2 regions of the Bradyrhizobium sp. RDI18 genome follow, and region 1 is predicted to be linked to the other one. Evidence: predicted binding sites of a transcription regulator. Region 1 holds the regulator's gene; the other holds the start of a gene.

What was found. Region 1 encodes PhoB, which activates phosphate uptake and scavenging genes when phosphate is short. Its sites were predicted from a motif close to TGTCATNNANCTGTCAT; they were not measured.
Region 2: the regulator PhoB is predicted to act here: its motif matches at 1,381-1,397, upstream of ACFXS9_RS35210 (DUF2794 domain-containing protein).

Annotation. Positions count from the first base shown of each region.
Region 1 is NZ_JBICRN010000008.1:5,718,830-5,722,660, reverse strand. It holds gene ACFXS9_RS36680 (aspartate aminotransferase family protein) at 1-215, opposite strand, end outside; gene ACFXS9_RS36675 (GcrA family cell cycle regulator) at 725-1,234, shown strand; gene phoB (phosphate regulon transcriptional regulator PhoB) at 1,432-2,136, opposite strand; gene phoU (phosphate signaling complex protein PhoU) at 2,147-2,863, opposite strand; gene pstB (phosphate ABC transporter ATP-binding protein PstB) at 2,968-3,789, opposite strand; gene pstA (phosphate ABC transporter permease PstA) at 3,786-3,831, opposite strand, start outside.
Region 2 is NZ_JBICRN010000008.1:5,395,704-5,399,534, reverse strand. It holds gene ACFXS9_RS35220 (Bax inhibitor-1/YccA family protein) at 1-267, shown strand, start outside; gene ACFXS9_RS35215 (GNAT family N-acetyltransferase) at 352-891, shown strand; gene ACFXS9_RS35210 (DUF2794 domain-containing protein) at 998-1,369, opposite strand; gene ACFXS9_RS35205 (DUF1223 domain-containing protein) at 1,793-2,554, opposite strand; partial or broken gene acnA (aconitate hydratase AcnA) at 2,713-3,831, opposite strand, start outside.

The DNA.
Region 1 (3,831 bases):
AGGTTCGACATGTGCCAGAGTTTCGTCGACTGCTCCTGCAGCGCCGCGATCAGGTGCGGATGGCAGTGACCGAGCGCATTCACCGCGACGCCCGAGGTGAAGTCCAAATAGCGCTCGCCATTGGTGGCGGTCAGCCAGCAGCCCTCGCCGCGTTCAGATCCGAGATCGACCCTGGCGAAGACGGGGAGCAGATGCGACGTGGCGCTATTGGTCATGGCAATCACTGAGGTTTGAGACCGGCCTTTAAGACCTGCCTTTGAGACCTGCCGCGAGCGTGCATTGGCGCGAACGCGGCAACAGCCGGTCTTGCGAAAACGAAACGTGCCGCCTCTTAAGGGCGGCACGTGAGAGGCATTCTATGTGGGCGTGGGGCGCTGTCAACACGCCACGGAGCCGCCTTTCCTGCAGTGCAAGGTGCTAAAATCCGTAAGATTGCGGTGTGGTGGAAAACACGCAGTGAAATGCCTAGATGTCAGAACATGTGGACGTTCGGGCCCGGACTCTTGCGCCCGAGTCACGCCATATTGTAGCCTTTGGGCTGTCGGGTACGACATCTCGTGCGGCAGTTCTGATCCCTTAGAGTCCTTTTTGTGCAGGCGTAAACGTTCGGCGCGGTTAGCGCGTCCGGCGAGGGCTAAGGGATTCTGACCGCAGGGATTTTTGAGACGAATGACTCGCCAGCGCTGCCCCCGATTGGCCGGCGCGATGCGAAGGGAAGAGTACGATGACGGTTTTGACCTGGTCCGACGATCGCGTCGAACAGCTTAAGAAGCTCTGGGAAGCCGGACTGTCGGCGAGCCAGATCGCCGCGGAACTTGGAAATGTGACGCGAAACGCCGTGATCGGCAAAGTGCACCGGCTGGGCCTTTCCGGCCGTGCCAAGAGCCCCTCCTCGGCCGCCCCGCGGCAGCGCAAGGCACGCCCCGCCCAGCCGATGATGCGGGTGTCGCGCCCGGTCTCGCGCGGCAACACCGCGCTGGCACACGCCTTCGAAGTCGAGATGGAGCCGGATCCGATCGCCTTCGACAACGTCGTGCCGATGAGCCAGCGGCTGTCGCTGCTCGAACTGAACGAGGCCACCTGCCACTGGCCGGTCGGCGATCCCTCGAGCCCGGAATTCTTCTTCTGCGGCGGCAAGGCGCTCACGGGCCTGCCCTATTGCGCCCACCACTCGCGCATCGCCTACCAGCCCGCCGCCGATCGGCGGAGGCAGCAGCCGAAGCAAACCAGGTAAGGGCGCGCGCCGTTATCTCAACGATGTCGTCCCTGCGAACGCAGGGACCCATAATCACAGTTGTCTGTGGTTATGCTTCGCTGGAGCTCCAGCGCATTTCAACAATCTAGATTTGTGGTTATGAATCCCCGCGCCCCGTGCGCAATTGCGCACTAGGCGGGGACGACGGTTGAACTCGTGGCGACGACAGTAGAGCGCTACGGCTCCACCTTCGCAAACCGGTCGTCCAGCGCGTAACCTGCGCCGCGGACGGTGCGGATCGGATCCTGCTCGCGGCCGGGGTTGAGCAGTTTGCGTAGGCGGCCGATGTGGACGTCGACGGTGCGCTCATCGATATAGATGTCGCGGCCCCAGACGCTGTCGAGCAACTGCTCGCGGCTGAAGACGCGGCCGGGATGCTCGAGGAAAAATTCCAGCAGGCGATACTCGGTCGGGCCGAGATCGATCTGGCGGCCCGAACGCGCGACGCGGCGTTTTTCGCGATCGAGTTCAATGTCGCCATAGGTCAGCACGGTGGCGAGCCGCTCGGGGCTTGCCCGCCGCAACAGGCCCTTTACCCGCGCCAGCAGTTCCGGAACCGAGAACGGCTTGACGATGTAATCGTCGGCGCCGGTCGCCAGCCCCCGCACGCGCTCGCTCTCCTCGCCGCGCGCGGTCAGCATGATGATCGGCAATTGCTTGGTCTCGGGGCGAGCCCTCAAGCGGCGGCACAGCTCGATGCCGGAGAGCCCCGGCAGCATCCAGTCGAGCACGACGAGATCGGGCACGCGCTCCTTCAGCCGCGTGTCGGCGTCGTCGCCGCGGGCGACAGTTTCGACCTCATAACCTTCAGCGTCGAGGTTGTAGCGCAACAGCGTGGTCAGCGCTTCCTCATCCTCGACCACCATTATGCGCGCGCTCATCCTGCTTCCCTCAAGTGTTAGGTACGGTCGTGGCAAAATTCGTCATGTCGCCCTTCGGGCGCTTGTCGAGCATCTGCTGACCCTCGATCATGTAGAACACGGTTTCGGCGATGTTGGTGGCGTGGTCGCCGATCCGCTCGATGTTCTTGGCGCAGAACATCAGGTGGATGCAGAACGAGATGTTGCGCGGATCCTCCATCATGTAGGTGAGGAGTTCGCGGAACAGCGAGGTGCAGATGGCGTCGACTTCCTCGTCGCCCTTCCACACCGCCATCGCCGCCGGCAGGTCGTGCGCGGCATAGGCGTCCAGCACCGACTTGACCTGCGACTGCACCAGATCCGTCATGTGCTCGAGGCCGCGCATCAGTTTCAGCGGCTGGAAATCGTTCTCCAGCGCCGCGACGCGCTTGCCCATGTTCTTGGCGAGGTCGCCGATTCGCTCCAGATCGGTGGCAACCCGCATCGAGCCGACGATCTCGCGCAGATCGATCGCCATCGGCTGGCGGCGGGCGATGGTCAGCACCGCGCGCTCCTCGATCAGATGCTGCAGGCGGTCGATCTCGACGTCGGTGGCGACGACGTGCTTGCCGAGCGCGACGTCGCGGCGGACCAGCGCGTCGACGGATTCGGTGATCATGCGCTCAGCAAGGCCGCCCATCTCGGCGACCAGACGCGTCAATTCCTGGAGGTCGCTGTCAAACGCCTTGGCGGTGTGTTCGGAAGCCATCTTCTATCTCCTCAAATCATGAGCCGATCGGACGGATCATGATTTCGTTTTCTTGTTGAGCATGATCTGTTCGAAAAAACGGTCCCCACTTTTCCGGATCATGCTCAGCCGAACCGGCCGGTGATGTAGTCCTGGGTACGTCGATCGCGCGGCGAGGTGAAAATCTTGTTGGTGTCGTCGAATTCGACCAGCTCGCCGAGATACATGAAGGCGGTCTTGTCCGAGACGCGCGCCGCCTGCTGCATGTTATGGGTGACGATGGCGATGGTGTAATCCTCCGCCAGTTCCTGGATCAGTTCCTCGATCTTGGCGGTCGAGATCGGATCCAGCGCCGAGCACGGTTCGTCGAACAGGATCACTTCGGGCCGCACCGCCACCGTGCGCGCGATGCAGAGCCGCTGCTGCTGACCGCCGGACAGCGAAAGGCCACTGGCGTTCAACTTGTCCTTGACCTCGTTCCACAGCGCGCCGCCGCGCAGCGCCTTCTCGACCCGGCCGTCCATCTCCGACTTGGAGATCTTCTCGTAGAGGCGGATGCCGAAGGCAATGTTCTCGTAGATCGTCATCGGGAACGGCGTCGGCTTCTGGAACACCATGCCGACGCGGGCCCGCAGCAGATTGAGATCGAGCCTGGGGTCGAGGACGTTGGTCTGGTCGAGCAAGAGCTGACCGGTGGCGCGCTGACCCGGATAGAGATCGTACATCCGGTTGAATATCCGCAGCAACGTGGATTTGCCGCAGCCGGACGGGCCGATAAAGGCGGTGACGCGATGGGTGCCGAGCGTCAGGTTGATGTCCTTCAGCGCATGGTGCTCGCCATAGTAGAAGTTCAGGCCGCGCGCGGTCACCTTCGGCGCGGCCTCGGGCAGCGCCGCCTGCGGAACGGGCCCGCTTGCGTTACTCACGGATACGGAGATGTCGGTCATTTGGATGTCCTCTCGGCGCCAAGAATGCGCGCGCCAATATTC
Region 2 (3,831 bases), 320 kb from region 1:
CTGATCGGTGTCATCATCGCGAGCCTGGTCAACCTGTTCCTGGCAAGCTCGATGCTGCAGTTCATCGTCTCGGTGGTTGGCGTGCTGGTGTTCGCGGGCCTCACCGCCTGGGATACCCAGCGGCTGAAGAACGACTACATTTACGGCTACGCCTCGGAGGGCGGCGAGATTGCTGAGAAAGCGGCGATTACCGGTGCGCTGTCCCTTTACCTGAACTTCATCAACCTGTTCACGCTGCTGTTGCAGCTACTCGGCCAGCGCGAATAGGCGCTTATCGACCAGGTATGAGTTGAAGCCCCGGCCTCGCGGCCGGGGCTTTTCTTTTGCGCGCAGCAAAAATATCCTGCCGGCATGTCCACACCTGAAATCCGGCCTGCCACTGAGGCCGACCTCCCCGCCATCACCGAGATCTACGAGCACGCGGTGCGCTACGGCACCGCCACGTTCGAACTCGTCCCGCCCGACCTCGCCGAAATGACCCGGCGATTCAGGACGCTGTCGGATGGCGGCTTTCCCTATTTGGTCGCCGTCGTCGAAGGCCAGGTGATCGGATACGCCTATGCCGGCCCCTACCGGCCACGGCCGGCCTACCGCTTCACGGTGGAGAATTCGGTCTATTTGAAGCCGGCCACGCACCGGCGCGGCATCGGGCTCCAACTGATGCAGCGGCTGATCGCCGAATGCGAGGCGCGGGGCTACCGGCAGATGATCGCGGTCATCGGCGACTCCGCTAATGCCGGCTCGATCGGCGTTCACGCCAAATGCGGGTTCCAGATGATTGGGACGCACGCCAATGTCGGCCTCAAGTTCGGCCGCTGGCTGGACACGGTCATGATGCAGCGCGCGCTCGGCGAAGGCGGGTCGACGGTCCCCGCTTCGTCGTCTGACTAAGCGTGGCGCCTCTTTGGCGGTACACCGCAGGGCGGCCCAGACTCAAAATCGCGAAAACAACCCCATGCAAAGTAGAATGGGCCCCGGCTCGCAGTAGCCCAGCCGATTAAACCACCGCCAGCTTGCGGTCGATCACCAGCAGCACGCGTTCGAGTTCGTGGCCGCGGCGCAGGATCAGTCCGGTCGCCGAGATCACGCTGTACATGCCCTGCTTGCGCGCGAGCCGCGGATCTTTCTCGATGCGATAGATCGGAACTTCGGAAGCGCGGCGGAATACGGAGAACACCGCGCGGTCTTTCAGAAAGTCGATGGCATAGTCGCGCCACTCGCCGTCGGCGACCATGCGCCCATACAGATTGAGGATACGGTTGAGTTCGAGGCGATTGAACGTGACGCGATTCGGCGGCGTGCTCGCAGTGGCGACGCGCGCCACTGCGCGGCTATCGCTTGGATCGGTGTCCTCCGATATCAGGGTCATGGAGCGCCTCCTGTCATCCGATTTACATGATCGCGCTAACCGCGGGGCGCCGCAAGGGGTGTAAATGCGAAGGAAACTGCGGCGGATGGCCCGATATGCCTCGAAATATCGATTCACGGGATCGTTAGCGGAATCTTATTGCTGCCCTACTTCCGCCAACCGTCCGCCCCGCTAGATTGCGAAAAGAAAATCCTGCGTTGGCCCGGTCCTTTCGGTTCCGGATTCCTCAGCCCCCAGCCCCCGGGGCCGTCGGGATCGGGCCTGTTCGCAGGAGGGAGTTAATCCCGATACTGGGCCAACGAAAGTTGGTCCTTTTTCGTTTGGGGTTGCGGTCTGCGTGGGATGCGCGTTTGTGCGCCACCGTTTCGCCAGCGGCCGGCGCATCCATCCAAGGACTTCGCCAAGAAAATTTCGAGAACAGAATTAGCGCAGCGCCGTCATGGCGGCGCCGAGCATCGCGCCCGGCTTGTCGCGACTGCCGTCCTGGACGTAGACGACCGCGGCGTCCACGCCGTCGCGGGAAATATTTTCAAGCGGAATGGTCCAGCTTCCCGAACCGCCGTTCCAGTCGCCGACCTTCACGAGGTTGCGTACCACGTTGTAGTAGGTGAGCTGCTGGCCGCGATTCTCGCCGCGCCCGATCGAGATCGGCACCGCCTTCGAGACCGAGCAGATCCAGACTTCGCCCCGGCCAGCCGTCGGCACCTTGCTCGCCTCTACCGAGACATTGAGCAGCTTGCCCGACAACGTCATCTTGACCGGCACCGACATCACGCCTTCAGTCTTGCTGGTATTCTTGATGGCGCCTTCGATGGCGGCGCGATCGCTGCCGATCACCTGCGCCGAGCCGTTGACGATCATCTGCGGCGTGTAGAGGTTACGATCGCCACGCACATGCGAATAGGCCTTCTGACGCGCGCTGAAACGCGAGTCCGCCAGCGTGTCCTTCCAGCCAAGATAGTCCCAGTAGTCGATCGGCATGCTCAGCGCGATGATGGACGGATCCTTGGCGAGCTCGCCGACGATCTGGTCGGCCGGCGGACACGACGAACAGCCTTGCGAGGTGAACAATTCGACCACGGTGCGCGGCTCGGCATGAGCCGGACGGATGATGGCGATGATCGCGCAGACGCCGAGCGCACCGGACCATCGCGATATGCAGTTGTAGGCCATCATCGCTGTCATCGTGCGAACCAGGCGTAGCGTTTTCCATCCGTAATTGTACGGGGCATGATTTGATATCCCAAAGGCGCACCCCAGACGCGCGAAAGCGGCCTTGTCATAGGCCGCCTTCTCCTTGCTCGCTACTCACTTCGAAGTGAGGCACCGATCACAAATCCGCGTCAAGCCGCGAGTTTGCGCAGCACATAATGCAGAATGCCGCCGTTTCGGTAGTACTCGAGCTCATCGAGGGTATCGATGCGGCAGAGCAGCGGCACGCGCTGCAGCGAACCGTCGCCGGACACGACCTCGGCCGTCAGGGTCTGGCGCGGCTTCAAATCACCCTGGAGCCCGCGAATCGTCACCGTCTCGTCGCCCTTGAGGCCGAGCGATGTCCACGACGTGCCGTCCTCGAAGGTCAGCGGCAGCACGCCCATGCCGACCAGGTTGGAGCGATGGATGCGCTCGAAGCTCTGGCAGATCACGGCGCGGACGCCGAGCAGACGGGTGCCCTTGGCCGCCCAGTCGCGCGAGGAGCCGTTGCCGTATTCGGCACCCGCGAACACCACCAGCGGCACGCTTTCCTGCTGATACTTCATCGCCGCGTCGTAGATCGACATCTGCTCGCCGTCGGGCCAGTGCTTGGTTAGTCCGCCCTCCGGAATATTGCCGTCAGCGCCCTTCAGCATGAAGTTCTTGATGCGGATGTTGGCGAAGGTGCCGCGCATCATGATCTCGTGGTTGCCGCGCCGCGTGCCGTACTGGTTGAAGTCGGCGGGTCGCACCTGGTGCTCGCTGAGGAATTTTCCAGCCGGCGAAGTCAGCTTGATCGAGCCGGCTGGCGAGATGTGGTCGGTGGTGATCTTGTCGCCGAACATCGCCAGGATCCGCGCGTCGACCACGTCCGAGATCGGATCGGGCTGCTTCTTCATGCCTTCGAAATAGGGCGGGTTCTGCACATAGGTCGAGCTCATGTTCCAGCGATAGGTCTCGCTCTCGACCGTCTTGATCTTGCGCCAGTTGGTGTCGCCCTTGAACACGTCGGCGTAGCGCTTCTTGAAGATCGTGGCTGTCACGAACTTCTTCATGAACGCATTGATCTCCTTGGTGGTCGGCCAGATGTCCTTCAGATACACCGGCTTGCCGTCCTTGCCGGTGCCGATCGGCTCGACCGCGAGATCCTTGGTCACCGTGCCCGCCAGCGCATAGGCGACGACCAGCGGCGGTGACGCCAGATAGTTCGCCTGCACGTCCGGGCTGACGCGGCCCTCAAAATTGCGGTTGCCGGACAGCACGGCCGC